3 regions of the Massilia sp. UYP34 genome follow, and region 2 is predicted to be linked to each of the others. Evidence: riboswitches for the same ligand, from Rfam matches in the RefSeq annotation. Region 2 holds a riboswitch; each other region holds the start of a gene.
The links. Region 2 has a riboswitch for cobalamin ahead of ACZ9AQ_RS23675 (TonB-dependent receptor domain-containing protein). Riboswitches for the same ligand answer to the same signal wherever they lie in the genome.

Region 1 (9,880 bases), on a different contig from region 2:
ATCAGGCCCAGCATCGGCGGGATGCGCGCCAGCAGATCGGCGCGTTCCAGGCGGTGGCGGGCAATCCGCTGCACCGCCTCGACATCGCCGCTGTCGCGCAGCCTGGCCAAGCCGTGGAAGCGTTCGCCGACGGCGATGCCGGATTCGACCAGCGCGATCGCGCAGCCGGCCAGCAGCGCCGCCAGGGACGGCGCGAGCAGCCAACTGACGGCGTCGTGCAGCCAACCATAGGAAATAAAGTCCGAAGAAAGGGTTTCGATCATGGATGACTCCTGAGAGGTTGAGGGATGTGCCGGCCGCGCCACAGGCCGAGCGAGAACAGGGCGAGGCAGGCGGCCAGGATGGCCAGCGCCTGCACGATGCGCCCGGCGGCGGGCTGCGCGGGTTCGGGTCGCTGGGTCAGTTCGTAGACGCGCATCGGTTCTGGAGCGGGCGCGGGCGGCGCCGGTTCTGCCGTCGCACCGGCGCCGGATACCGCCGCCTGCCGCGCTGGCGCGGTCTGCGCCGCTGCGGGAACCGACGCGGCGGCCACCGGCAGCATCTCGCCGCGCGCCTTGGCCAGCGTCACGCCGAGGCTGGCGGCGTCGGCGCCATCGAGTTGCGGCGCCAGCCAGCCCCACATCGGATGGTGTGGCGCCGTATGGCCGCTGCCCGGCAGGCCGTTGGCCGCCACCAGGCGCGCGAGCTCTCCGCCCATGCGGCGAATCGTCTCCGGGTCGGTCTTCCAGTAACCCTTTTCGGCGGCCACCATGAACACCGCCAGCATGTGCGCCTTCACGTGCGCGTTGTGGCGCAGGCCCAGGAATTCGGGCAGGCCGAGCTTGTGCCGGTCATCGAAGTAGACGGCTTTGACTTCGTCCCAGGCCCAGTTCTTGACCAGGTCGGGGCGCGTGACCTGCCAGCCCCACAGGTTCTCGATGAATTCCTGGCCCATGGTGCGCGCGCCCGAGTAGCCGTTGTCCATCAGCGGCCGCAGCCAGGCCGGGTTCAGGAAGCGTCCGCGCAGCTCGCCCAGCAGGGCGCTGGCGAGCGGCTCGACGTCGGCCTGGCCCGGTCGCGCATGCTGCAGGATCAGCGCGTCCGGCACGCGCCCGGTGCGCATCTCGACCGCCAGCGACAGGCCGCCCAGGTAGTCGAAGGCGTCGTTGTTGTCGAGCAGGCCATACAGGTTGCTGGCGCGGCCATGATAGGTGCGGTGGATGCCGTCCAGCGCCACGTCGAAGGCCTTGTGGCGCGATTCGCCGTCGGCATCCAGGCCATAGGCATGGCCCATGCGGTTGCGGTAGGCGCGGCCGATCTCCTCGCGCTCGCGCCAGGCGCCGGAGCGCTCGGTCAGGCGATTCACGCCGGTGCCGTAGGCGCCCGGCGCATCGCCGAACACGCGCAGCGCGGCGGCCTGCCCGGCCTCGCCCGCCGCCATGCCGCCCGCCGCCAGCGCGCGCTGGCGGGTCAGCCACTCGCGCGCCACGCGGTTGTCCGTGGCCGGCTCGCTGCCCCAGCCCTTGCCATCCCCTGCGCCTTCGATCGGCGCCAGCGCCGCCTGAAGCGCTTCGCGCAAGGAGGGGTCCTGCTCGACCAGCGCCTGCGCCGACGCCGCCAGCGCCAGGCGGCCGGCGCGGTCGATCAGGCGGATCAGGTTCGGGTACAGGTCGCGGAACAGGCCGGAGGTGGTGACCACCGCATCGCGCCGGATGGCGCCGGGCGTGAGTTTCACGTCGGTGACGATGCCGCGCGCGTTCCACACCGGCTCGGCGCCCATCATCGCCAGCGCGAAGCCGACCATCACGCCTTCGTCGCGCACGGCGTCGGACGCCCACAGGATGATGCCTTCGCTGCCCACCCCTCCACCATTGACCTGGTCGCGCCCGGCGGCCTTGCCCGCCATCTGCCGGCCCAGGCCAAACCCCAGGCGGGTCGGCAGGATGTCGCCGTCGACCGCGTGGAAGTTGCGGCCCGTCGGCAGCGCCTCGGGCGAGCGCAGCGGATCGTTGCCCTTGCCCGGCTCGATGTAGCGGCCATCCAGGCCGGCCAGCAGCGCCGCCATCTCGCGCCGCGGCGAATCGCGCAGTTTATGCACGACGTCGGGGTCGTCGATGCCGCTCTTCTTCATCGAATCGAGCATCAGGTCGAGCGACTCGCGGCTCCACGGCCGGCCGAACACGTGCAGGCCGTGGGGCATGAATTTCTCTTGCAGCTTGGTGAGATAGTGGCCGATCTCGTGCGCGAGCAGGTCGTCGTCGGCGGCATCGAAGCCGATGCCGCGCACCGCCAGCACGTCGGACATCGACGCTTCCAGCTCGGCGCGCAGGTTCAGGGCGACGACCCGCTCGCGCATCAGCTGCGCGGCCTGGGCCTTGAGCGATTCGGACGATGCGGCCTCAAAACTCTCGACGAGCTGGCGCAGCGACAGCAGCTCGTCGTACAGCGGCGTGGCGGCCAGCGGCGGCGTGAGGTGGTCGACGATGACGGCCAGGCCGCGGCGCTTGGCCTGGGTGCCTTCGCCGACGCCGTCGACGATATACGGGTAGATGCCCGGCAGGTCGCTCGCGATCAGGCTCGGATAATCGTCGCTCGACAGGCCGACGGCCTTGCCCGGCAAGAATTCATAGGTCGAGTGGCGGCCCACGTGCACCACGGCGTCGGCCTTGAAGCGGTCGCGGATCCAGTGATAGAAGCCCAGGAACTGGTGCGGCGGGGTGATGCTGGTGTTTGCGTGCAGCAGTTCCTCGTCCACTTCCCAGCCGCGCGGCGGCTGCGGGCCGATGAAGACGTTGCCGAACACCAGTCCCGGCACCAGCATCTTGCCGCCGTCGACCATCACCTTGCCCGGCGCCGGCCCCCAGCCGCGCATGCCTTCGATGCCGTATCCGATCAGGCGCCGGTAAAGGGGCGCAAGCGACTGGCAGGCACGCGCCCTGGCTTCGTCGAGGCAGGCCATATAGCCGTCTTCCAGCGCATGCAGGTCGCGTGTGGCCTGCACGCGCTGCGGGTGATCGACGCCTTCGACCAGGTGCAGCAGCTCCTCGATCACGGTCGCGGCCTGCTTGCGGCCCAGCGCGCGTTCGCCGGCCTTTTCGGCCGCCAGCACGTCGGCATGCAGGCGCCCCAGCAAGCCGTCCCGCATCTCGCCCCGCACCCGCGGCGACAGGGTCGCGAACCAGCGCGCGTACTCCTGCGCCGGGACGCCGTTGACGGCGCCGGCCATTTCGCGCAGGGCGGCGCGGTCTTCCGGCAGGTTGACGCCGCGCGCCATGATCATGTCGAGCAGCGCCTCGGGCGAAGCCGGCAGCTCGCCGACCGTGTAACCCGCCGCCTTGAGCGCATGCAGCATCCCGAACAGCGACTCCGGCACGTTGAGGTTGTCGGCGCCGATGTTCTGGCGGCCCGGCGGATGGTTGTAGTAGACCATCGCGATCTTCTTGTCCGCGTTCGATTTGGCGCGCAGCGCCAGCCAGCGCGCCACGCGCCCCGACAGGCGGTCGACTTCGGCCGGCAGCAACACGGGCGGACGGTTCTCGATGCCGGTCTGGCGGTCGCGCCGGGCCTGGCCCAGGGCCGCCACCACCATCGGCTGGCCGATGCCCTGCAGCTCGGGCAGGGCCACGCGGTACTGGACCGAATCGGGCGGCAAGCCGTCGGGCGACAGCTGCCACTGCATCGCGGTGCGGTCCGACAGGCGGATCGCCTTGAACACCGGGATGTCCAAACGCTTGAAAGCATCCTCCACCGCCTCCCGGCCCTCGGCGGCGCCGACCACGAAGTCCTGCAGCACCACCAGCGCGGCCGGTTTCGCCGGCGCCACCAGCTCGGGCAGCCGTTCGAGCGCTTCGCGCGAGGCGCCGCCCCAGCGCGTGAGCAGTTGCACGCAGGGCTGGCCGAACTCTTCGATGCGCCGGCACAGCGCCGCGGGCACCACGCCATCCATGTTCGCCAGGTCGAGCACGACCACGGTCGGGCGCTCGCGCAAGCCGAGCGTCGACGCATTGCCCCAGGCGCCGGCGTCCTGCAGCTCGCGCTGCCCCCTGCGCAGGCGCAGGGTCGGCTCCGGCCGCGGATCGGCCAGGGGCGTGCCTGGCGCGAGCAGGTGCCGCATCAGTTCCGCGGTGTTGTCGACGCCGCCCGCCTGCCACACGCGGCGCGCGGCCAGCCAGTGGCGGGCGGCGGGGTCGCCCTCGGCCGCCCGCAGCGCGGCCTGCGGCGGCGCTTCGCCCGAGAGCTGGCGCAGCAGCTCGGGCGAGAAGCCGGCCAGGCTGCCGTGGCGCGAGCGCGTCATGAGGTTCAGGGTCGCTTCGCCGTTGAGCGCCAGCACGGCGGCGTGCGGCCTGGCGTGGCGCGCAAGGGCATCCTTCATGCGCCGCGCCGGGTCGCCGAACAGCGACACCGCCAGGATGGTGTCGGCGCCGCCGATCCACTGCGCCACTTCGCGCTCGCCCGCGGCCATCAGCTGGGCCGGGGTGCGCAGCAGGATGCGGTCTTGCGGATGGCTGGCCAGGTGGCGATGGGCGGCTTCGACGGCGCCCGGCGCGGCGCGCTCGGTGACCACCGCGAACAGGGTGGCGGCGCTGGCGTGCTGAAAGCCCGCCATGCAGGCGAGCAGGAACGAGGTGAGCAAGAACGAGGCGAGCAGAAACGTCAGCGCAGCGCGGATGCGGACCAGGAGAAGCGTGTTCATGTGAACGTCGACCTTTCAGCTGCGCGCTTGACGCGCGCACGACAACAGGCAGCCGTCATCCTTCCACGATGAACAGGGACGCTTGCGCGCGCCGCATGGGCGAACGATCGCAGCGCATGATGCGAGCAAACGAAGAAGGAACGACGAACAACCGACAGGCACGCCCTCACCCCGGGACGTACGGATGCATCGTGGATGGCCGGTCTTCTGGCTCGCCGTCTTCCTTCCCCGGTCCTGCCTTCCCGTGCACGGGGCACAGTGGCGTTCGACCGGGGTCGTCAGGCTTACAGCAGCGGGGGCTGCGCCGGACTGGCGCGCGATGGCTATCGCGCACGTCACCGGCTTCCCGTTTCACCTCCCTGCAGACGAGCAGGAAGGCACCATTCACTTGATTGGGCGCGATTCTACCGCCAAGTTCGATCGCTTGTCACCGCATTATTTCTTGGCAGGCAAGCGCGAAGAGGCCCGGCGCGGCAACCAACCGCGCCCGATCGGCCCGAAAAATAAGTCGCATAGGTTTATTTAGCGGAAGGACGTATACTTGCCGTCTCCCGCTGCCCTGCCCATCGAACGCCGCGCCATGCCGCCCTATAACGCACCGTCTCCCGCCGTTGATCCCGCCACGATGCCGCTGCTGCGCACCGTCGGCTCGAACCAGGTGGGCATGCGCGAGTTCAACGAGCGGGTCGTGCTGCAGGCGATCCGCACCCATGGCAGCCTGCCCAAGGCCGAAGTCGCGCGCCTGACCAAGCTCAGTACGCAAACGGCCTCGGTGATCATCAACCGCCTGCTGGACGAGCAACTGGTGGTCAAGCGCGACGCCGTGCGCGGCAAGGTCGGCCAGCCGTCGCAGCCGATCGCCCTGAATCCGGAAGGCGCGTTCTCGATCGGCATCCAGATCGGCAGGCGCGCGCTGGACGTGGTGCTGCTAGATTTCACGGGCGCGCTGCGCTGGCAGTCGTCGACGCCCTACGCCAGCCCCGACGTGGAACAGGTTTTCGCCGCCATCGACGCCAGGCTGCGCGAGGTGGACGCCTTTCTTGGCCCGGAACTGGCGCCGCGCCTGACCGGCATCGGCCTGGCCGCCCCGCTCACGCTGGGCACCTGGCATGGCCTGGAAAGCCTGCTGCCGCATCAGGCCGAAGCCTGGCGCCGGGTCGACCTGCGCATCCGCCTGCAAGCCATGACGCCGCTCCGCGTGGACTTCGCCAAGGACACGATCGCAGCCTGCGTGGCCGAACTGGTTGCCGGCCGCGGACGCACGCTGAAAAGCTATCTGTACGTGTTCGTCGACACCCTGGTCGGCGGCGGCCTGGTGATCGATGGCGAGCCGCACAGCGGCCAGTTCGGCAACGCCGGCGCGATCGGTTCGATGCCATTGGGCCTGGCTGGAACGGACGAACGCGGCGTGGCGCCGCAATTGCTCGGGGCGGCTTCGCTGGTGCGGCTGGAAGAAATGCATGCGCAGGCGGGCTTGGCGCCGCTCGCCTTCAACGACGACCGCCTGTTGAGCGGCCCGTGGGAAGCGGTGACCCTGCAATGGATCGAGGAAGCCGCCAATGCGATCACCTTCGGCGTGACCGGTGCGGCCTGCCTGCTCGACCTGGATGGCGTGATCGTCGACGGCGCCGTCAGCCGGCCCCTGCTCGAACGCCTGATCGCCGCGATGCAGGAGCAGATGACGCGCTACAGCTGGCAGGGCACCGAGCGGCCGCTGGTGATGGCGGGGACGATCGGGATGACGGCCAAGGTGATCGGCGCGGCTTACCTGCCGCTGCATGCGAACTTCGCGCCGGCGCACGGGTTGTTCCTGAAGGCGGAGCGGCGCTAGCAAGGCGAGCGCGGGGTGTCGTCTACCCCTCCGGGTACGGCGGCATGAATCGGGCGAGCGCCATCACGTGGGAGGCCGGCGACGAGTTCGACGACATCGTCGCCGCACTGCGGGCCAAGGGCGGACGGGAATATTTTGCATATCAACGGTAGCCGAGTGCCGTTCCAGGCCAGGCGAGTGGATCACCGCATATAAAAAAACCCTGCGAGTGGTGCACTCGCAGGGTTCGTCGTACTGATCAGACTGGCAGCCTCAGAACGGAATATCGTCATCCATATCCGAGAAGTTCGGCGCCGGTTTCGGCTGCGGACGTGCGGCCGGGGCCGGTGGCGCCTGGCGCGGGGCCGGACGCTGCGGGGCCGAGTAGTCGTCGTCCATGCCGCCGCCCATACCGCCGCCCATGCTGTCGCCGCCCATACCCTGGCGACCGCCCAGCATCTGCATGTTTTCAGCGATGATGTCGGTGGCGTAGCGCTCGATGCCGTCCTTGTCGGTGTATTTGCGAGTCTGCAGGCGGCCTTCGACGTAGACCGACGAACCTTTCTTGAGGTACTGGCCCACGATCTCGGCCAGGCGGCCGAAGAAGGAGATGCGGTGCCACTCGGTCAGTTCTTTCTGTTCGCCGGTATTACGGTCTTTCGACTTGTACGACGTGGCGACCGCGATGTTCGCGATGGCGTCGCCGCTCGGCATGTAGCGAATTTCCGGATCGCGGCCCAGGTTGCCGACGATGATGACCTTGTTGACTGATGCCATGATGTGTCCTTGGATAATGTTGTGAGCCCTGACTCTGCAGTTGACTAAGCGTCAGGGAACTGTGGTGTTGCAATTCAATATTATGAGGCCAGCGACGCGGTTTCAAAAGTGGATTTTACTGGCTGGAGTCAGCGTTCTAAACGGTGCAATCCAGCCCGAAAAACGGTCATCGCATTCCGGATCCAACAATTTTTTCGCTTTCTGAGCGTTTTGTCATTGAAGCGCCCGGAGAATGGCCCACATACGACAGACCCGGCTGTCTGCGGCGCTCGCCGCTTTCCAGAAAGGCATGCCATACGGGCATCCATGGTACGCCAACCACTGGATAGATGTACAGCCGAAACAAAAACGCGCTACACTTACGGGTTCTCCCCGATTGGCCCGCCTACCGCGCCGCTGGCGTCTGCGGCCCCGCAAAAACTGATAGAAAGTCTGCCCAACTTAATGGAAGAAATTCGCATTCGTGGTGCCCGCACGCACAATCTGAAGAACATCAACCTCGACCTGCCGCGCAACAAGCTGATCGTGATCACCGGCCTGTCGGGCTCGGGCAAGTCGTCGCTTGCCTTCGACACCCTGTATGCCGAAGGCCAGCGCCGCTACGTCGAATCGCTGTCGGCCTATGCGCGCCAGTTCCTGCAGCTGATGGAAAAGCCGGACGTCGACCTGATCGAGGGCCTGTCGCCGGCGATCTCGATCGAGCAGAAAGCGACCTCGCACAACCCGCGCTCGACCGTCGGCACCGTCACCGAGATCCACGATTACCTGCGCCTGCTGTACGCGCGCGTCGGCACGCCGTATTGCCCGCAGCACCCGCACCAGCCGCTGGCGGCCCAGACCGTGTCGCAGATGGTCGATGCCGTGCTCGCCATGCCGGAAGGCACCAAGCTGATGATCCTGGCGCCGGTCGTGGCCGGCCGCAAGGGCGAGCACGGCGACCTGTTCCAGGCAATGCAGGCCCAGGGCTTCGTGCGCTTTCGCATCGCCAGCGGCGTCAATGCCGCGAAGATTGTTGAAATCGATGAACTGCCCAAGCTCAAGAAGACCGAGAAGCACAGCATCGACGTCGTGATCGACCGGGTGAAAGTGAACCCGGACATCAAGCAGCGCCTGGCCGAAAGCTTCGAGACCGCCCTGCGCCTGGCCGATGGCCGCGCCGTGGTCTATGAAATGGATTTCGAGAAGGAAACCGTCTTCTCGAACAAGTTCGCCTGTAATGTGTGCGGCTACTCGCTGCAAGAGCTGGAACCACGCCTGTTCTCGTTCAATAACCCGATGGGCGCCTGCCAGGAATGCGATGGCCTGGGCCATATCGAGTTCTTCGATCCGAAGCGGATCGTGGCCTTCCCGCACCTGTCGCTGGCCTCTGGCGCCGTCAAGGGCTGGGACCGCCGCAACCAGTTCTACTTCCAGATGCTGCAGAGCCTGGCGGCCCATTACGACTTCGACCTCGACCAGCCTTTCGAGCAATTGCCGAAATCGTCGCAGGAAGCCGTGCTGTTCGGTTCCGGCAAGGCCACGATCCCGTTCAGCTATGTCAACGAGCGCGGCCGCACCGTGATCCGCGAGCATACCTTCGAAGGCGTGGTCAACAACCTGCAGCGGCGCTACCGCGAGACCGATTCGATGGCGGTCAAGGAAGAGCTGGCCAAGTTCATCAACGAAAAGAAGTGTCCGGCCTGCGAAGGCGCGCGCCTGCGCACCGAAGCGCGTTTCGTCAAGATCGGCCAGGGCGAGCAGCAGCGCGCCATTTATGAGGTGTCGGACAAGCCCCTGCGCGAAACGCTCGACTACTTCGACAAGCTGGAGCTGAGCGGCGCCAAGCGCGACATCGCCGAGCGCGTGATCAAGGAGATCGTGTCGCGCCTGAAGTTCCTGAACAACGTCGGCCTGGATTACCTGTCGCTCGACCGCAGCGCGGACACCCTGTCCGGCGGCGAAGCCCAGCGTATCCGCCTGGCCTCGCAGATCGGTTCGGGCCTGACCGGCGTCATGTACGTGCTCGACGAACCGTCGATCGGCCTGCACCAGCGCGACAACGACCGCCTGATCGCCACCCTCAAGCATTTGCGCGACATCGGCAATAGCGTGCTGGTGGTCGAGCACGACGAGGACGCGATCCGCACCGCCGACTACATCGTCGACATGGGTCCGGGCGCGGGTGTACATGGCGGCCAGATCATTGCCGAAGGCACGCTCGAGCAGATCATGAACAACGAGCATTCGGTGACCGCCCAGTACCTGGACGGCCGGCGCAAGATCGAAGTGCCGAAGAAGCGCACCAAGGCCGACCCGGCGCGCCAGTTGGTGATCACGGGCGCGAAAGGCAATAACCTGAAGGACGTGACCCTGACGTTGCCGGTGGGCCTGATGACCTGCGTGACGGGCGTCTCGGGTTCCGGTAAATCGACGCTGATCAACGACACGCTGTACCCGGCATTGTCGCGTCACCTGTACGGTTCGCAGACCGAGCCGGCGGAGCACAGCGCGATCCACGGCCTGGAACACTTCGACAAGGTGATCTCGGTCGACCAGGCGCCGATCGGCCGCACGCCGCGCTCGAACCCGGCGACCTATACCGGCCTGTTCACGCCGATCCGCGACCTGTTCGCGACCGTGCC
Region 2 (9,880 bases):
GTCGCTCTGGAATACCGGGATGCCCAGTTGGCGCACCATCTCGATTTGCCGCTCCGAACTGTTATGGCGCCAGGCCACGATCAGGTCGGGCTTCAGCGAAACCAGGAGTTCCATGTCGATTTCGCGGTTCGAGCCGATGCGCGGTATGCGCTTGGCCGCTTCCGGATAATCGCTGTAGTTCACGGCGCCGACGATCTGGCTGCCGCCGCCCGCGGCGAACAGCAGCTCGGTGACGCTGGGCGCCATCGACACCACCCGCAGCGCCGGCTTGGCGACGGTGACCGTCAATCCCGCGTCATCCTTGACCGTGATCGCGGCCTGGGCGTGGGCCGCCAGGGCCGCCGCGGCCAGGCCGGCCAGCAGCATCGTTTTCTTCATTGCTTGCTCCATTCGTGAAGTACTCGTTCAAGACGCCGCCAGTCATCTTCGCCGGCGGGCAGGCCGACCCGGATGCCGCGCGCCGCATCGCGGAACAGCCGGCACCAGATGCCGCGCGCCGCCATGTGTTCATGAAAGGCTTCGGGCCGCGCCTCGGGCCACCAGCGAAACAGCGGCGTGCCGGTGCTGGCGATGCCGTGCCCCTGCAGCAGTCGCGTCATCCGTTCACCGGCCTGCGCCAGACGGGCTTGCGTATCCTGTTGCCAGTCCGTGTCGGCCAGCGCCTGCAGCGCGATCTCCTGCGCCGGACCGCTGACCGCCCAGGGCCCGAGCAGGTCGGCCAGATCCGCCAGCACGCGGTCGTGCGCCGCGACGAAGCCCAGGCGCAGTCCGGCCAGCCCGAAGAACTTGCCGATCGAGCGCAGCACGATCAATCCCGGCTGCGCCGCGTACTGCGCCACGCTCAGCGCGGGCATGGTATCGCCGAAGGCTTCGTCGACCACCAGCCAGCCGTCGCGCGCATGCAGCCGCGCCGCCCAGTCGAGCAGGCGTTCGGGCGCGATGGTCTCGCCGGTCGGGTTGTTCGGATTGACGACCACGACGACGTCGCTGTCGCCGACCGCGGCATCCAGCTTCGCATATGGCGCCAGCCGCCGTGTGTGGCCGTGCAGGTTCCAATGGTGCGCGTGTTCGGCGTACGAAGGGCTCGAGACCGTGACACGCGATGGCGCGCGCAAGCGCGGCAGGGCCTGGATCGCCGCCTGGGTCCCGGCCACCGGCAGCAGTTGCGGCGCGCGATAGAACGCGCACGCCGCCGCGAGCAGGGCCGGGTCGGACTCGGGCAGGCGGCGCCACGCCGCGCTCGACGGCGCCGGCGCCGGATAGCCATGCGGATTGATCCCGGTCGACAGATCGACCCAGTCGTCGCGGCCAAAGCGACGCGCGGCGTCGCGCAGGTTGCCGCCGTGTTCAAGCATATGACACTCCGGCCGCCAGCAGGCAGACCACGCCGGCCCACAGCCACGTCGTGCGCAGCACCAGCCGCCAGGCGCGCAGGATGTCGCCGGCGCAGGCGGCAGGCCCGAGGCCCAGCGGCGGACGCTGTTCCACTTCGCCATCGTAGACGGCGGCGCCGCCCAGCGACACGCCCAGGGCGCCGGCGCCGCTGGCCATCACCGGCCCGGCGTTCGGGCTGCTCCAGGCCGGGGCCTGGGCGCGCCAGCACCGCCAGGCGCGCGCGCGACCGCTGCCCGCCAGCAGCACGTACGACAGTGCGGTCAGGCGCGCGGGCAGGTAGTTCAATGCGTCGTCGATACGCGCCGCGCAGCGGCCGAACAGGTTGAAGCGCTCGCTGCGATAACCCCACATCGCATCGAGCGTGTTCGCCAGCCGGAACAGCACCGCGCCTGGTCCGCCCAGCAGGATGAACCAGAACAGCGTGCCGAACACGGCGTCGTTGCCGTTCTCGAGCAGCGATTCGGCGCTGGCCTTGGCCAGGTCGGATTCGTCGGCGTGCGCCGTGTCGCGGCTGACGATGCGCGCCGTGAGCGTGCGCGCCTGCGCCAGCTCGCCGGCGCACAGCGCCGCGTGAATCGGCAACGTATGGTCGCGCAGGCTGCGTAGGCCAACGCAGACATAGAGCAGCACCGCATGCAGCCATGCGCCGGCAAGGTCGGTCAGCGCCAGGCACAGCAGGCTCAATGGCAGGACGGCGAGCGCCCAGGCCAGGCTTCCACGCGCCAGGCGCGACTGCCCATGGTTGAGTCGCCGCTCGATGAAGCCGGCCAGCTTGCCGAAGCCGACCAATGGATGCCAGCGCCGCGTCTCGCCCAGCAGCAGGTCGAGCGCGACGCCGGCGACGAGCAGCAGCGCGATCGTGGACAGCGACAGGCCGGTCAGCACGGCGCTCCCTTCAATACCAGCGGCAGGCCGGCCGCCACCAGCACCGCGCGGTCGGCGCGCGCCGCCACCGCCTGGTTCAGGCGGCCGGCTTCATCGGCGAAGCTGCGCGAGATCGCGCCCCAGGGCACGATGCCCATGCCGACTTCGTTCGAAACGAAGATCACGTCGCCCGCAGGACCGGCGTCCAGCAGGGCCAGCAGCGCCGCGCGCTCCTGATGAAAGCGTGGCGGCAACTCGATCGCGCCGACCTCGGGATAGTCGCGCCCGTCGCAGAACATCAGGTTGCTGAGCCACAGCGTCAGGCAGTCGACCAGCACCAGGCGCTGCGGCGCGCACCAGTCGCGCAGCGTGGGCGCCAGCGCCAGTTCTTCTTCGACCGTGCGCCACTCGGGTGGGCGCCGCTCGCGGTGATGGGCGATGCGCGTGGCCATCTCGCCGTCGCCGGCGCACGAGGTGGCGACATAGACGACCTCCTTGCCCGATTCGCGCGCGATGCGCTCGGCCCAGGCGCTCTTGCCCGAGCGCGCGCCGCCGAAGACCAGGGTCACGCTCACGGCCGCGCTCCGAACAGGGCGGCCACCGCGCGCGGATTGGAAGGGAAGTAGCCGTGGAAGTAGGACGCGAACAGCGAGCCGACCCGGTAGGCGGCTTCGCCCTGGGCGCCGGTCCGCTGCTTCACGGTATGCGCTTGCGGCGCCACCTGCGAGTCGAGCACGGAATAATGGAAGGTATGGCCGCGGATCTCGCCCTGCGGCGTCGGCATCGCATGCATGCCCAGTCCCCCCAGGCGCTTCTGCATCCTGACTTCGCCGGCGAGCAGCCCGGCCATCTCGAAGCGGCGTCCCTCGCCATCGGTCAGGCCATCGGCGAGCGCCATCATGCCGCCGCACTCGGCGACGATCGGCACGCCACGCGCGTGCGCCGCGCGAATGGAGTCGCGCCAGCGCTGGGCGGCTTGCAGCTGCGCGCCGTGCAGCTCGGGATAGCCTCCCGGCAGGTAGACGGCATCGGCGTCTTCCGGCACCGCTTCGTCGGACAGCGGCGCGAAATACCTGATGCGCGCGCCCAGTTGCCCGAGCAGGTCGATATTCGCCGGGTAGACGAAGACGAAGGCCGGATCGCGCGCGATCGCGATCGTGCGTCCCGCCAGCAGCGGCTCTATTGGCGACAGGGCCGTGGCCGTGGCCGTGGATGCGGGCGTGATGACGGGCAGCGCATCCCACGCCGCCCCATCGACATCGATGTCGTCGGCCAGCGCATCCAGGATGCGGTCCAGCTCTTCGACCTCGCCCGGCAGCACCAGGCCCAGGTGGCGCTCGGGCAGCTGATCGTCCTGGCGCGCCAGGGTGCCGATCAGCGCGATGTCGCGCAGCGACTCCTTCACCATCGCCGCGTGGCCGCTGCTGGCGACGCGGTTGGCGATCACGCCGGCCATCTCGACGGGGCCATAGTCGCGCAGGCCCTGCGCCACCGCGCCGGCGGTCTGCGCCATCGCCGAGGCGTCCAGCACCGCCAGCACGGGGATGCCGAATTCGCGCGACAGGTCCGCCGCCGACGGTGAGCCGTCGTACAGGCCCATCACACCCTCGACCAGGATCGCATCCGCCTCGCGCGCGGCGTCGTGCAGGCGCTGGCGGCAGGCGTCGACGCCGACCATCCACAGGTCGAGATTGTGGACCGGCGCGCCGCTGGCGCGTTCGAGCAGCATCGGGTCGATGAAGTCGGGGCCGCACTTGAACACCCGCACGCGCTTGCCCATGCGCACGAGACGCCGCGCCAGCGCGGCAGTCACCGTCGTCTTGCCCTGGCCGGACGACATCGCCGCCACCAGGACGATACGGGCGCCGGTCACCATTCGGTCCCCGCCTGGGCCGCGATGCCCGCCTTGAACGCATGCTTGACCACGTTCATTTCGGTGACGGTATCGGCCACCGCGATCAGTTCCGGCGGCGCGGCGCGGCCGGTGATCACCACGTGCTGCATCACCGGACGATCGAGCAGGTCGGCGATCACGGTGTGCACGTCGAGGTATTTGTACTTTAGGGCGATATTCAGTTCGTCGAGCACCACCATCCCGATCGCGGGATCGGACAGGAACTGCCGGGCCAGCGCCCAGGCTTCCTCAGCCTTGGCGATGTCGCGCTCGCGGCTCTGCGTTTCCCAGGTATAGCCTTCGCCCATCGCATGGAAGCGCACCTCGTCGGGAAAGCGCCGCAGGAAGGTTTCTTCTCCGGTCGACATGGCGCCCTTGATGAACTGGATTACGCCCACCTGCATGCCGTGGCCGAGCGCGCGCGCCACCATCCCGAACGCGCTCGAGCTCTTGCCCTTGCCGTTGCCGGTGTTGACGATGACGATGCCGATTTCCTTGTCGGCCGCAGCGATTTTTGCATCGATGACCGCCTTCTTGCGCTCCATGCGGGCGCGGTGGCGTTCGTTCAGGGCAGCGGTCTGGTCTGGCGTCATGTCGGTCATGCGGAACCCTCCTTGGGGATGAAGATGCGGCGGCCTCCGTGTTCGATCATGTCGATCGGATGGCCGAGGTAGTCGCCCAGCAGCGCCGGGCGCATGATCTGGTCGGTGGGGCCGGCGGTCCAGCGGCCATCGCCCATGAGCAGCAGCACGTGGGTCGAGATGCGCGCAGCCAGGTTCAGGTCGTGGCCGATCATGACCACGGTCCGGTTCTGCTCGCGGCACAGGCGGGCCAGGAGCCCCATCACGCTCACCTGGTGCGCCAGGTCGAGCGCATTGGCCGGTTCGTCCAGCAGCAGCAGCGGCGTTTGCTGGGCCAGCAGGGCGGCGATCGCCACCCGCTGGCGCTCGCCGCCGGACAGGGTGCGCACGTCGCGCGCGGCCAGGTCGTCCACTTCCATCGAGGCCAGGGCCTGCAGGGCGGCCTGGTGGTCGTCGCTGCCCTCCCAGTAGCGGTCGGCGTGGTAAGGGTGGCGCGCCGACAGCACACTCTCCAGCACCGTGTAGGCAAAAGCGTCGTGGCGCGACTGGGCCAGGAAGGCGCGCTCGCGCGCCAGCTCGGTCAGCGGCCAGTCTCTCAGCGCCCGGCCGTTCACCTGGACCGATCCGGCGTTGGGCGGCTGCAGGCCGGCCAGGGTGCGCAGCAAGGTGCTTTTTCCGGCGCCGTTGCGGCCGATGACGCTCCAGCATTCGCCGGCGCGGGCGGTCCAGTCGAGGCCCCGCACCAGGGTGCGCTCGCCGACGGACAGCAGCAGGTCGAGGGTGGAGATTGTGCTCATTTCGTGCTCATTTGCGCAGGCGGTGCAACTGGTAGAGGAAGACCGGTGCGCCGATCATCGCCGTGATGGCGCCGGCCGGCAGTTGCTGCGGCGCGACGATGGTGCGCGCCAGCGTATCGCACAGCACCAGGAAGGCGCCGCCGGCCAGCACGACGGCCGGGATCAAGACCCGGTGGTCGGGCCCGAAGGCGAAGCGGCAGGCGTGCGGCACGATCAGGCCGACGAAGCCGATCGAGCCGGCGCTGGTGACCGCGCTGGCGGTGAGCAGGGCCGAGACGAAGAACAGGCCCTTGCGCAGCGCGCCCACGCGCACGCCCAGCGTCACCGCATTCTCGGCATGCAGCGCGACCATGTTCATGGCGCGCGCATTGCGCATGGCATACAGGAGGCAGCCCGCCAGCACCAGCCAGGGCGCCAGGCGCAGCGGTGCGCCAGCCAGGTCGCCGATCAGCCAGAAGATCATGCTGCGCAGGCGCCCCTCGGGCGCGATCGACAGCATCAGGGTCACGATCGAGCCGCACAGGGCCGAGATGATCACGCCGGTCAGGAGCAGCATCGAGGCGCCGGAGTCAAGCGCCTGGTCGCCGCGCAAGCCGCGCCGGGCCAGCAGGTAGAGCAGCATGGCCACGCCGATGGCCCCCACCAGCGCGGCGGCGTCGACCATCAGCGTGGAGGCCATCAGGAGCAGCGCCAGCAGGGCGCCCACCGAGGCGCCCGACGACACGCCCAGCACGTACGGATCGGCCAGGGGGTTCCTCAGCAGCGCCTGCATCATGAGGCCGGCCAGGGCCAGCGCGCCGCCGGTCGCGAACGCCACCAGCGCGCGGCTGGCGCGCAGCTCGAGCAGGGAAGCGGAGAGCGAATCGGGATGGCCGCTGGCGAGCTGGCGCAGCGCGCCGGGAATCTCGTCCAGCGGCACCCGGATCGAACCGGTCATGCCCGCGAACAGCAGGGTGGCAATGGAAAACGCCAGCATGGCGCCGACGATGAGCGTGGCGCGCTGGCGTAGCGGCGGGACGGATGCTTGCATGCTGGCCTGTCGGTGTCGGACACCCGCGGCCTGGTTGCCGCGGGCAGGGGTTATAGCTTAACGGATGCCGTAGCGCAGGGCCGCGAACCAGGTGCGGCCGCTGGTGCCGTAGTTGCGCGCGATCTCGTACTGCTTGTCGGCGACGTTGTCCAGGCGCATCAGCAGCGACCAGTCGGGCGTGAATTGCCAGGTCGTGTGCAGGTTCAGCAAACCGTAGCCGCCAAGGCGACGGTTGTTGGCGGCGTCGTCGAAACGCTCGCCCGACACCGTCAGTTCAAGGCCGGTCTTGAGCGTGCCCATCGTGTAGTCGGCGCCGAAGCTGGCGTGCTTCTTCGCACGGCGCGCCAGTTGCTTGCCGGTGGTCTCGTCGCGCGGATCCTGCCAGTCGAGGCTGGCGCGCAGGTCGACGCCCATCAGGCGGGTGCTGCCTGCCAGCGAGAAGCCTTCGAGCAGCCCTTCGTTGACGTTGTAGGCGCAGCTGCGGTTGACGCCGTCCGGGCACGGGGTGCTCGACACGATCATGTCGGTCAGGCGGTTGTGGAAGTAGGTCGCATCCAGCCGGTAGCCGTTGCCGTCGTAGCGCAGGCCCACTTCGCGGTTGCGGCCTTTCTCGGGCTTGTTGGTTTCCAGGCCGTAGCCGGGGAAGTACAGCTCGTTGAAGGTCGGGGCGCGAAAGCTCGTGCCGACGCTGGCGGTGGCGCGAAGGCCGTTGCCGAAGTCATAGCCATAGCCGGCGGCGCCGGTGTTCTTGCTGCCGTAGACCGAGCGGTCGTGGCGCGCACTGACGTCGGCCAGGTGAGGGCCGCGCCTGGCCGAGTAGGCGGCCGCATACGAATTGGTGATGCGCGACCGGCGCATCGAGTCGACTTCTTCCTTGCGGTGCGTGTACAGCAGTTGCAGGGTGTCCTGGCCGATGGCGATGTCGTTCTGCCAGCTCAATTCGTCCTGCCGGGTGTCGATCCGGCTGGCGCCGGACGGCGTCGCATTGGTGAAGTTGCCCGACTTGTCTTCCGAGCGCGCGTACTGCACCGTGCTGTGCCAGTTTGGCAGGATCTGGTTGCGCATGAAGACCGCGGCGGTATTCAGGTCGTTGTCGCTGTGGACGTCGTAGCTGGCGGCGCCGCTGTCGTACTGGCTGTACAGGCGGCTGGCCAGGAACTGGGCCCCGATCTCGTGGCCCGGCGCGAGCGCCATCGTCACGCGACCGTTGGCGTTGCGGCGACGGTAGCCGTCTTCGTCCGGGTTGTAGCCAAAGGCGCCCGGGCGGGTCGACGAGAAACCGTCCGAGTCCTCGTAGCCGGCGCCGAACGCGTAGCTGACGGCGTTCGGGCCGCCGCTGCTGCCGTAGATGCCGGCATCCAGCTGGCGGGTGGCGTTGCTGCCCACGCCGACCGAGCCCGTGACCACCGGCGCGCCCTCGCCCTTGCGGGTGAAGATCTGGATCACGCCGCCGATGGCGTCGGCGCCGTACAGGGTGCTGAGCGGGCCGTAGACGATCTCGATGCGGTCGATGGCGCCCAGCGGGATTGCGTTCCAGCTGGCGGTGCCGGTGGTCGCCGAACCGAAGCGCACGCCGTCGATCAGGACCACGGACTGGTTGGCGTTGGCGCCGCGGATGAAGACGCTGGTGGCGGCGCCGGCCGCGCCGTTGCGCGAGATTTCGATGCCGCGCTGGCGGCGCAGGATGTCGGCCACCGAACCGGCGCCGGAGCGCGCGATTTCTTCGGCGCCGATGACGGTGGTGTCGGCGATGACGTCGGCGGCGCGCTGCGCGGTGCGGGTCGCGGTGACGACCACGGTGTCGGCGGTGGGCGTGGCGTCAGGCGCAGGAGCAGGCGAAGGAGCCGGTAAAGGAGCGTCGGCGACGGCGGCGGACGAGATGACGGCGAGGGCAAGCGAGACCGCGGCGGCTTGCCGGGTTACTGGAAAATTCATGAATTGTTTCTTATCAAGGGCAACCAGCCGACGTCCCCGTAGGCCAGATTGAACGGCATCGCGCGAGGCGACGCCACCTTTTGGCCGGTATCCGGGCTGACAAGTATGGCCGTCCGACCTTCCCATGCTCGCGCACAGTGGTATGAGGGGGCGGTTTGCCGCATGGCTCGGGGAGAGCATGCGGCACTTGCTTACCGTTGCGGGGGCAGCACACGTTGGCCCTTGAAAGGAGCTTCGTGTTTCCCGTTTAACTGCGACTGCGAACGCAGGCGCGAGCACCAAAACGCGCCCATTATAAGGCGTCGTCAGGTTTCCAGCATCATCACTTCGCCATAGTCGATCCGGTGTGGCGCCTGGGCCGCACGTAGCGCGGCATCGAGTAGCGTGCCGCCGAGGTACAGGGAATGCAGGAGGCGCATGGTGCCGGCGTGGCAGACGATCAGGGCCTGTGGGTGTTCAGCGCGCCGGATATCGGCATCGAAGGCCGCCACGCGCGCGGCCACGTCCATCACGCTTTCGCCACCGCCGGGGCGGTAATGCAGCAGGTCGGCGCTCCAGGCGTCGATCTCGGCGCGGGGGATGTCGTCCCAGCTGCGCATTTCCCAGGCGCCGAAGTCGATCTCGGCCAGGCGGGCGTCGAATACCGGCGCCGGCGAAAGCCGCTGCGCCAGGACCGCGCTGCGGATCAGCGGGCTGGCGTAGACCGGCATCGCGCCGGGCAGTCCCTGGCCCGCCAGTGCGGCCAGCACCCGTTCGACGTCGGCCTGGTTCGCCGCCAGGTCGCTGCGACCGTAGCAGTGCCCGGCCGGCACCTCGGGCCGTGGGTGGCGCACCAGGTAGAGGCGCATCAGCCCAGCGCGCCGCGGCCGAGCGTGGCCAGCACCGCGAGATAGATCGCCACCTCTGCCAGCTGCTGCACGGCGCCGAGGCAGTCGCCGGTATAGCCGCCCAGCCGGCGCGTGAGCTTGCGGGCCAGCCAGCAGGTGACCACCATGGCAGCGACCACGGCGGCGGCGATCGCGGCCAGGTCGAGCAGGCCGAAGGCCAGCAAGCCAAGCGCGGGCAGCAGTGCGGTGACGGCGGCGATGCCGAACTCCCGATCGCTCATGCGCACCGCCAGCGGCTTGGCCTTGCCCTCGGCGCGGGCGTACTCCATCTGCCAGATCAGGGAGGTGGCGGCCAGACGTGAGAGGGGATGAGCCAGCAGCAGGGCGCCGATGGCGCTGGCTGGCGGCAGGCTGGCAAGCAGGGCCAGCTTCGCACCGAGCATGCACACGATGCCGATCGCGCCATAGGCGCCGACGCGCGAATCCTTCATTATCTCGAGCGCGCGTTCCTTCGTCATGCCGCCGCCCAGGCCATCGCAGGTGTCGGCGAAGCCGTC
Region 3 (9,880 bases), on a different contig from region 2:
GCGTGCGGTTGAAGACCTGCAGCTCGAACTGGGCTTCCTGGCCGGCGAACACGGGCGCGATCCGGCCCTGCTGCAGGGCCAGGTGCGCCAGGTTGCGGTAGGTGGCGACCATGTCGACCAGCGCGCACGACAGCGCGAGAAAGGTCAGGGCGAAGCCCAGGCCCAGCGCGTAATTGACCGAGCCGATCAGCAGCACCGCCAGCAGCACGGCGAAACCCAGGCCGGCCCGGCTCGGCACGATGAACACGCGGCGCTGCCTGAGCACCACCTCGCCGGCGTCCAGCCTGCCGGCGCGCGGCAGCCAGGCGCCGGTCGCGCGGCGCAGCCGGGCGCGCAGCCCCCCGGCCTTCTGCAGCGCCTGCGCCATCAGACCGGCACCGCCTTCTGCAACTGCAGCACCAGGTCGCGGCTGGCCAGCGCGGTGCCGTGGGCGGCGCGCAGGGGCCGCAGGCGGTGCGCGCAGACCGGCACCAGCACGGCCTGGATGTCTTCCGGGATCACGTGGTCGCGGCCTTCCAGCGCGGCCCAGGCGCGCCCGGCCTGCAGCAGGGCGATCGCGGCGCGCGGCGACAGGCCTTCGGCGAACAGGCCATTCTGGCGCGACGCATGGGCCAGCGCCTGCACATAGGTGACCAGGTTGCTTGACGCGTGGATCTCGCGCAGCTGGCGCCGGGCCTGCGCCAGCTCCTCGGGCAGCATGGCCGGCTGGAGTGTTTTCAGCATGCTGCGCCGGTCTTCTCCCATCAACAGCGCGCGCTCGGCGGCGGCGTCCGGGTAGCCCAGGCTCAGGCACATCAGGAAGCGGTCGAGCTGCGATTCGGGCAGCGGGAACACGCCGACCTGGTTGGCCGGGTTCTGGGTCGCGATCACGAAGAACGGCTCGGGCAGCGGCCGCGTGACGCCGTCGGCCGACACCTGGCGTTCTTCCATCGCCTCGAGCAGGCCGGACTGGGTCTTGGGCGTGGCGCGGTTGATCTCGTCGGCCAGCAGCACCTGGGTAAAGATCGGGCCCGGATGGAACACGAACTCGCTCTTGTCGCGCTCGTAGACTGAAATGCCGGCCACGTCGGCCGGCAACAGGTCGCTGGTGAACTGGACCCGGTTGAAGCGCAGGCCGAGCGAGATCGCCAGCGCATGCGCCAGGGTGGTCTTGCCCACGCCCGGCAGGTCGTCCAGCAGCAGGTGGCCGCCGGCCAGCAGGCAGGTCAGGGCCAGGCGCACCTGCTGCTCCTTGCCGACCACGACTTGGTTGACCTGGCGTGCGGCGGCGTGCAGTTGATTGAACATGGATTTTCCGTGGGTTGGTCGATGCGGTCGATGCGCCGTTCGGTGGGCGCCCATGGCGCCGGCCGAGCGGGGCCGCGGCTTGCCGTGGTAGATTAGCGCCATTGGCAAGCTTCATGCCCTGGCGACCGCCAGCCGTTCCAGAGGATTCTATGCGAGAACGGCGGCGCAGGGTGTGAATGGATGAGCATAGTCGGAGACGAGAGCACCATGAGTACAGCGATTTACAGCCACCCGGACTGCCTGCAGCATGAAATGGGCAACTGGCACCCCGAATCCCCGGCCCGCCTGCAGGCGATCGACGACCAGCTGATCCTGGCCCGGCTGGACGGACTGATCGAGCAGCGCAGCGCGCCGCTCGCCGAGCTCGAGCAGGTGCTGCGCAACCATACGCCAGGGGCGCTGGCGCTGGTGCGCGACCACGTGCCGGCCACGCCCGGCGACTATTACCCGCTCGACGGAGACACCTCGCTCTGTCATTACAGCTACCGGGCGGCACTGCGCGCGGCCGGCGCCGCGGTGGCCGCCACCGACGACGTCATCAAGGGCAGCGTCTCGAACGCCTTCTGCTCGGTGCGCCCGCCCGGCCACCATGCCACGCCGACCGAGCCGATGGGGTTTTGCCTGTTCAACAATGTCGCGATCGCGGCGCGGCACGCGCTCGAGGCCCACGGATTGGACCGCGTGGCCATCGTCGACTTCGACGTCCACCACGGCAACGGCACCGCCGACGCCTTCCGCGACGAGCCGCGCGTGCTGATGGCCAGCTTCTTCCAGCATCCCTTCTATCCCTACAGCGAGGTCGAACCGGTCACGGCCAACCGCGTCAACCTGCCGGTGCCCGCGCACTGCGCCGGCGACGCGGTGCGCGCGCTGGTGCAGGAGCACTGGCTGCCGGCGCTGCACGCCTTCAAGCCGCAGATGATCTTCATCTCGGCCGGCTTCGACGGCCACCGCGACGACGACATGGGCGGCATGGGCCTGGTGGAAGCCGACTATGCCTGGATCACGCGCCAGATCATGGCGGTGGCCAAGGAACACGCCGGCGGGCGCGTGGTGAGTTGCCTGGAAGGCGGCTACGACCTGTCGGCGCTGGGGCGCAGCGTGGTGGCGCACCTGAAGGTGATGGCCGACCTCGAATAAGGTGTCGGCGCCGCTTCACGGAACTCAGCGGCGCATTTCACGCACTAACCCATGACCGGCGCATGCCGGGCTTGGAGGAGTCCACCGTGAACAACAAGACGAACAAGAAGCACACCCTGTGTGCGCTCTGCCTGCTGGCGGCTGCGGGATTGGCCGAGGTCGCGGGCGCGCATGCCGCCAATTACACCCTCTGGATCAACGGCCGCACCAGCGGCGGCACGCCCGGCAATTACGCCGACTTCCGCTACTGGGGGCCGGACACCACACCTGCCGGCGTCAACAAGAAGGCCGTCAACTGGGACGGCTACAGCAGCATCTCGTCGCAGAGCGTGCGCGTGCGCGACGCGCTCGACTGCTTCTGCACCGGCCAGAACTGGTGCTATATCGCGGCCTACAGCGCGGGCGAGCTGCTGCTGGGGTACACCCTGGCCAACTTCGGCGGCACCACGCGCGGCATCAAGAACGCCACGCCGAATGCGGCCGGCGTCTGCGGCGACGCGGGCGGCGTGCAGGGCGGCTGGAACATCAAGTGGGTCAGGGTGGCGTCGGGCGCCGCGGGCGGCTCCGAGATTGCCAATGCCGGCGCCTGGACCACCTCCGAGCCGCTGGTGCAAGACCTGCGCACCGGCACGGCGCGCGCGATGTACAACCACAACGACACCCGCAACATCTGGTTCTACCGCTACGCCGGCGCGCGCGGCACCCTGTACTCGTTCCTGCTGCCGGGCCAGGACGACGAGGTCGTGGCCTACCACAGCAGCGGCGGCGCGGCCGGCAATTCCGGGCGCTCGCTCTGCAATCCGGGCGACTGGTTCTGCGACGACCTGCGCTATGGCACCGAACCGAACCAGGGCGGCAGCGTCAAGTGGAGCTGGCACTCGGTGGCCTTCCGCGACGACCGCGAAAGCGTCGACCACTATGGCGACGGCAACTGGGAGGGCATCATCGGGGTCGTGCGCGAGGCCATGGTCAATACCGCCAACTAGGGGGCCGGCATGGAGCGGCGTTGGCGCTGGCCGGCCGCGGCGGGCGTGGCGGCCTGCATCGGCCTGGGGCTGATGGTCCTGGTGGACCGCGGCGAGGCGGGGTCCGACGCGGCGCCGTCCGCGCCGGCCACGCCGTCCGCCCCGTCCATCGCCGCGCCGCCGGCCGCGCCCCCGCAGGCAGAGCAGGCCGCGCGCCGGCGCCAGCTGGTCGAGCAGGTGCGCCTGACCGACCACACCTATTGCAGCTACCTGGCGCATTCGCGCTATCCGCACGAGTCGCGGCCGGCCGGCCACCATCCCGACCAGCTGTACCCCAACCAGCCGCTGCTCGAGACCAATCCGATGCGGGCCGAGGGCGGCGACAGCCATCCCGAGATCCAGCTGCAGAGCGCGCAGTCGCGGGTCTACCTGGCGGCCGGCGAAGAGGGCCGCTTCTCGCTGCGCGCGCTGGACGCGGGCGGCCAGCCGCTGCCGCTGGTCGTCACCCGCGCGCTGGCCCAGGGCATGACCTATGGGCAGAGCCGTGCGGCGCCGCGGGTCGCCGTGCCGTTCGCCGACGAGGGCGGCGCCTGGAGCGGGACATTCGCGCCGGCGCAGACGGCGCTGGCCGGCTTTCACGGCACCATCCGGCTCGAGGTGCGCTACCAGGCCGGCGGCCGCGAAGGCTTCGTGCTGTTCGACGTCATCTACTCGCCGCAGTCGCCGGCCAGCTGGAGCGCCGCGCCGCGCGAGGCGATCGACGGCGGCGCGCTGCAGTTCGCGCTGCCGCTGGACGTGCGCCTGCCCGGGCGCTACGTGGTCACGGGCCGCGTCGACGATGCGGACGGCCGGCCATTCGCGCTGGCCACCTTCAACGAGGTGCTGGGGCAGGGCGCGCAGCAGGTGCTGCTCAGGGTGCACGGCAAGCTGCTGCACGACGGCGCGCCGCGCCTGCCGCTGCTGCTGCGCGACGTCGAAGGCTATCTGCTGCGCGAGAATCTTGACCCCGACCGCCTGCTGTTGCCGCGCCTGGAGGGAAAGGTCTTTGCCAGCCGCACCCGTTCGCTGGACGGCGTGCCGGATACCGAGTGGCAGAGCGAGGAGCGCAGCCGCTACCTGGCCGAGTATGCGAAGGACCGCGCCGCGGCCAGGGCGCGGCTGGCGCGCGTCGATCCGCAGGCGCCGCTGCCGCCGGCCGACTGCAGAGCGGATGCGCAGGGCCGGACGGATCAGTAGGGAAGCAGGGGCAAGCGCTCGACCAGCGCCGACACCATGATGGCGCCGCACAGCATCAGCACGCCATACCAGCGTGCCGGCGACCGCTTCAGTTTTTCCCGTGTACGCATGTCCGTCTCCGTCGTGTTCAGGCAAGAGGGCAGTGTGCGCGTGGAATAGGTCATCCGTGTTGCATTAGCTCAACGGCGGGCGCGATGGAAAGCGGCGTTGTGGCGGCGCCGCACCGGTTGTGTCACCGTTTATGTCGACGCACAGCGTAAAATAGCGCCTTGGACGAAAGATTAAGAGAGCAATAGTATGTCTATTCAATGGTTCCCTGGCCACATGAACGCGGCCAAGCGGGAAGCGGCCGAGCAGATGGAAAACATCGATCTGGTGATCGAGGTCCTCGATGCGCGCCTGCCCGAGGCGAGCTGCAACCCGCTGGTGGAAGAGCTGCGCAAGTTTCGTCAGCGCCCTTGCCTGAAGATATTGAACAAGATCGACCTGGCCGACCCGAACGCGACTGCCGCCTGGAAAGCCTATTACGATGCCCAGGAAGGCGTGACCGCCTATCCGATGACGACCAAGAAGCCGGCCGATGTCGCCCGCATCCCGGACCTGGCCCTGTCGCTGGCGCCGCACCGCGGCGTGCCGACCAAGCCGCTGCGCATCATGATCATGGGCATCCCGAACGTCGGCAAATCGACGCTGATGAACGCGCTATTGAAAAAGCGCGTGGCCAAGGTGGGCGACGAGCCGGCCGTGACCAAGACCCAGCAGCGCCTGTACCTGAACAAGAACGTGGTGCTGGTCGACACCCCCGGCATGCTGTGGCCAAAGATCGCCATGGCCAGCGACGGCCTGATGCTGGCCGCCAGCCACGCGATCGGCACCAATGCGCTGGTCGAGGAAGAAGTGGCCGAATACCTGGGCGACCTGCTGCTGCAGCGCTATCCGCAACTACTCACGGCGCGCTACGGCTTCAAGACCGAGGGCATGGACGGCGTGGCCGTGATCGAAGGCGTGGCCCAGCGCCGTGGTTTCCGCGTGCGCGGCGGCGATTTTGATTACGAAAAGGCGGCGCATACGCTCTTGCAGGATTACCGCCAGGGTGCGCTGGGCCGCATCAGCCTCGAGACGCCCGAGTCGCGCGCGGCCAGCCTGGCCCAGCATCAGGCCGAGGTGGCCGAGAAGGCCCGCATCGCGGCCGAGAAGGCGGCCGCAAAGGCCGACGAAGCGGCGCGCGGCAAGCGCGGGACCTAAGGCCGCCCCAGGGCCGCGGTTTTCATCGTTGGCCCAAACCCGTCGTACCCGCGAAGGCGGGTACCTAAGTTTGCTAGCGTTTCGACGGCGCCGACAGTACTTGGATACCAGCCTCCGCGGGTACGACGTGCTGGAGCCGCAGCAAATTGTTCAAGCCTGCGGCGCCGCCCCGAACCTGAAACTCGACACCGTCAAATTCCCCATGAACGCGTCTTCATGATAGACGCAGGCCGCCGCCTCCTGTTCGGCCGCCCCCAGCGCCACCATCAGCGGGATCAGGTGTTCCTCGCGCGGGTGCGCCGCCCGTGCCATCGGCGCCGCCTCCCAGCGCAGCATGGCCTGTTCGCGTTGGGCAGGATCGAGTTCGAGCAGCGCGTGCTGCAACCAGCCATCGAAGGCGCGTGACGCCTCCCGCCCGTTCGGCCCGAACTGGCGCAGGTTGTGGTACGACAGCCCGCTGCCGATGATCAGGATTCCCTCGTCGCGCAGCGGCGCCAGCGCGCGGCCCGCCGCCAGGTGCGCGGCCGGATCCAGGTCGCGCCGGATCGACAACTGCACCACCGGCATGCGCGCTTCCGGATAGACCGGGTACAGCATCGAGAACGTGCCATGGTCGAAGCCGCGTTCGGCGTCCAGCGCGGCCGGGTGACCCGCGGCCTCGAGCAGGTCAGCCACGCGCCGCGCCAGCGCCGGCTCGCCCGGGGCCGGATACTTGACCTGGTAGGTGTGCGGCGGGAACCCGCCGTAGTCGTAGATCATGCCGGGCGCCGTGCCGGACGACACCATGAACTGCGGCGTCTCCCAGTGCGAACTCACGACCAGCACCGCGCGCACGGCGTCGTGGGCCTTTCCTTCGGCCTCGGCGCGTAGCGCGGCCAGCGAGGCGGCCAGCTGGTCATAGGCCGAACCGTACTGCTCGCGCATCCACGGCCAGGGGCCGCCGCCGTGCGAAACGAAATAGGTGGGTAAACGCGCCATGGCCGTTCCTTCTGAAGCATGAAAACAACGATGGTAGCCGATCCCGCAGCAAGCTGCCGGCGGCCGGTCAGGCTGCATCTTGTCAAGGTATAATCGCCCCGTTTTGGTGCTCTCGCGCGCTTCCAGGCGCGCGAAGTTAAACGGGAAACACGACATGGCCGCGCCACGCGCCGCCATGGAAGTGTGCTGCCCCCGCAACGGTCAACAAGCGCCGCGCCTGCATTTGCAGCGCGGCAGGCATTCTCGACAACCACTGTGCATGCCGCGCAGGAAGGTGAGGCCGCCATGCTTGCCAGCCCGGATACCGGCCAAAGCAGGTGGAAGCGCCATGCGTTTCCGTTGACTCCGGGCTGCGGGGAAGCAGGCCGGTGCCTTTTATCGAGAACACATTCATCATGATTTTTGCAGCCGCACCGCGCCGCGCGCCACTCGCACTGGCTTGCGCTGTCGCCCTGTCCGCCCTCGCCACCCAGGCCGCAGCACAGGACAGCGTCCAGGAAACCGCCCAGCACACGATCCCTTCGGTCCTCATCACCGGCCCGCGCTTTCCGGCCCAGGCCACGCCGATCGGCGCCAGCGTCATCACCGCCGAGCAGATCCGCAGCGCCGGCGCCCTTGACGTCAATGCCGCGATCCGCAAGATCGGCGGCGTGTTCGGCCGCCAGAGCCTGGACGGCTCGCCCGACTTCGGCCTCGACCTGCGCGGCTTCGGCACCAACAGCGCCCAGAACACGGTGGTGCTGGTCGACGGCGTGCGCCTGAACGAGAACGAGCTGGCGCACACGGTGCTGTCGACCATTCCCGTGGACACGGTCGAGCGCATCGAGATCACGCGCGGCGGCAGCAGCGTGCTGTACGGCGACGGCGCCACCGGCGGCGTGATCAACATAGTCACCCGCCGCGGCGCCGGCAAGGATGGCACTTCGGGCTCGCTGTTCGTCGAAGCCGGCCGCTTCGACCACCGCGACCTGCGCGCGTCGGTCACCCACGGCGCCGGCCCATGGTCGTTCGACGCCGCAGTAAGCGACCGCCGCACCGATAACTACCGCGACAACAACCGCTACGAGCAGACCAGCTTCAGCGGCGGCGTGCAGTTCGCCTATGCGCCGAATGGCCGCGCCGGCCTGCGTTTCGAGAGCGCGCGGTCCGACTCGCGCCTGCCGGGTTCGCTGACCGAAGCGCAGTTCCTGGCCATTCCGACCCAGAGCAATACGCCGGATGATTTCGGCTCGCTCGACACCGATCGCCTGACCGCGTTCGTCGAGCACCGTGTCGGCGCCTTCGAGCTGGCGGCCGAGCTGTCGCACCGCGAGCGCGAGGTTGCGTCGACCTATGTGTCCCCTTTCTTCGGTACCTCGGCATCGATCTACGAATCCGAGCAGACCCAGTTCTCGCCGCGCCTGCGCCACACCGTCGACCTCGGCGGCAAGCGCAACGAGTTTGTCACCGGCATCGACCTGATCCGCTGGGAGCGCGACGTCAGCGCCGATTTCTCGGCCGGCGCCGCGCGCCAGGACGCGACAGCGTTTTACCTGCGCGACGAACTGCGTTGGAACGCGCCGCACAACGCCCGCCTGGCGGTCGGCGCTCGCCACGAGCGCTTCGAGAAGGACTACAGCGACCCGCTGGCCTTCCCGCCGGTCGTGGGCGAGCACCGCAGGCAGTCGCTCAACGCCTGGACCGTGGAAGGCAGCATCGACGTGATGCCACGCGTGACCGTGTTCGCCAAGGCCGGCCGCAGCTACCGCATCGCCAACATCGACGAGAACGCCTACCGTTCGACCCTGGACGTGCTGGAGCCGCAAACCTCGCGCGACCTGGAACTGGGCGTCAGCGCCGGCACTGAGGCACGCAAGGCGACGGCGCGCGTGTTCCGCCACCGCCTGACGGACGAGATCTTCTTCGACCCGACCATCGGCTTCGGCGCCAACACCAACCTGGATCCGACCCGGCGCCAGGGCGTGGAGCTGGAAGGGCAGGCGATCTTCGCCAAGGCCTGGCGCCTGACCGGCGCGTGGCAATACGTGCAGGCCGAGTTCCGCGACGGCCCCAACGCCGGCCGCGAGATGGTGCTGGTGCCCAGGCATGTCGTCACCGCGCGCCTGGCCTGGACGCCGGGCGACGGCCAGAGCGCCGACATCGGCGCCCATTGGGTCGACAGCCAGCGCTACGGCAACGACTTCACCAACGGCTGCAGCACCCGCATGCCGTCGTTCACCACGATCGACGCCCGCTATGCGCGCCGCTTCGGCCCGTGGGAAGTGGCGGTGTCGGGCCTGAACCTGGCCGACCGCCAGTACTACAGCCAGGCCTACAGCTGCCGCGCCGGCATCTATCCGAGCGACGGCCGCCAGCTGAAACTGTCGCTGCGCTTCGACTTCTGAAGCCATGAAGTCCGCGCTGGCGGCCGTGCTGGCCGCAACGTCAGTCAACGCGCTCGCGGCGATCGCCGTCGTCGACGACGCCGGGCGCACGGTCACGCTGGCGCGGCCGGCCCAGCGGGTGATCTCGATGGCGCCCCACGTCACCGAGCTGCTGTTCGCGGCCGGCGGCGGCGCGCGCGTGGTCGGCGCCGTGAACTACAGCGACTATCCCGCGGCGGCCAACAAGCTGCCGCTGGTCGGCAGCTACGACAGGATCGACGTCGAGCGCGTGCTGGCGCTGAAGCCCGACCTGCTGGTGGTCTGGCATAGCGGCAACCCGACGCGCCAGGTCGAGCAGCTGGCGCGGCTGGGGATTCCCGTCTATTACAGCGAGCCGAGCCGGCTGGAGCAGGTCGGCGACAACCTGCTGCGCCTGGGCCGGCTGCTCGGCACCGAGCCCGCGGCCCGGCGCGCGGCGCACGACTACGGGGCGCGCATCGCGGCGCTCAGGACGCGCTACGCCGGGCGGCCGCCGGTCGGTGTGTTCTACCAGGTGTGGGACCGTCCGCTGTACACCCTCAACGACGACCATGTCGCCAGCGACATCCTGCGCCTGTGCGGCGGCCGCAACCTGTTCGGCGCGCAAAAGACGATCGCGCCCGAGGT

Region 1: it holds a riboswitch for cobalamin, as region 2 does, so the genes downstream of both, ACZ9AQ_RS03065 (cobaltochelatase subunit CobN) here and ACZ9AQ_RS23675 (TonB-dependent receptor domain-containing protein) in region 2, are expected to answer to the same signal.
Region 3: it holds a riboswitch for cobalamin, as region 2 does, so the genes downstream of both, ACZ9AQ_RS13065 (TonB-dependent receptor family protein) here and ACZ9AQ_RS23675 (TonB-dependent receptor domain-containing protein) in region 2, are expected to answer to the same signal.

Annotation. Positions count from the first base shown of each region.
Region 1 covers NZ_JBWBRF010000001.1:688,431-698,310, reverse strand. The annotation lists gene ACZ9AQ_RS03070 (MotA/TolQ/ExbB proton channel family protein) at 1-263, opposite strand, end outside; gene ACZ9AQ_RS03065 (cobaltochelatase subunit CobN) at 260-4,672, opposite strand; cobalamin riboswitch at 4,853-5,072, opposite strand; gene ACZ9AQ_RS03060 (ROK family transcriptional regulator) at 5,214-6,503, shown strand; gene ssb (single-stranded DNA-binding protein) at 6,756-7,259, opposite strand; gene uvrA (excinuclease ABC subunit UvrA) at 7,704-9,880, shown strand, end outside.
Region 2 covers NZ_JBWBRF010000035.1:2,152-12,031, forward strand. The annotation lists gene ACZ9AQ_RS23635 (cobalamin-binding protein) at 1-378, opposite strand, end outside; gene cobD (threonine-phosphate decarboxylase CobD) at 375-1,355, opposite strand; gene cbiB (adenosylcobinamide-phosphate synthase CbiB) at 1,348-2,280, opposite strand; gene cobU (bifunctional adenosylcobinamide kinase/adenosylcobinamide-phosphate guanylyltransferase) at 2,274-2,834, opposite strand; gene ACZ9AQ_RS23655 (cobyrinate a,c-diamide synthase) at 2,831-4,135, opposite strand; gene cobO (cob(I)yrinic acid a,c-diamide adenosyltransferase) at 4,129-4,755, opposite strand; gene ACZ9AQ_RS23665 (ABC transporter ATP-binding protein) at 4,752-5,531, opposite strand; gene ACZ9AQ_RS23670 (FecCD family ABC transporter permease) at 5,539-6,561, opposite strand; gene ACZ9AQ_RS23675 (TonB-dependent receptor domain-containing protein) at 6,619-8,496, opposite strand; cobalamin riboswitch at 8,562-8,794, opposite strand; gene ACZ9AQ_RS23680 (histidine phosphatase family protein) at 8,802-9,344, opposite strand; gene ACZ9AQ_RS23685 (adenosylcobinamide-GDP ribazoletransferase) at 9,344-9,880, opposite strand, start outside.
Region 3 covers NZ_JBWBRF010000006.1:250,239-260,118, forward strand. The annotation lists gene ACZ9AQ_RS13030 (DUF58 domain-containing protein) at 1-367, opposite strand, end outside; gene ACZ9AQ_RS13035 (AAA family ATPase) at 367-1,287, opposite strand; gene ACZ9AQ_RS13040 (histone deacetylase family protein) at 1,495-2,427, shown strand; gene ACZ9AQ_RS13045 (hypothetical protein) at 2,514-3,413, shown strand; gene ACZ9AQ_RS13050 (hypothetical protein) at 3,423-4,628, shown strand; gene ylqF (ribosome biogenesis GTPase YlqF) at 4,926-5,873, shown strand; gene ACZ9AQ_RS13060 (DODA-type extradiol aromatic ring-opening family dioxygenase) at 6,024-6,851, opposite strand; cobalamin riboswitch at 6,939-7,178, shown strand; gene ACZ9AQ_RS13065 (TonB-dependent receptor family protein) at 7,247-9,235, shown strand; gene ACZ9AQ_RS13070 (cobalamin-binding protein) at 9,240-9,880, shown strand, end outside.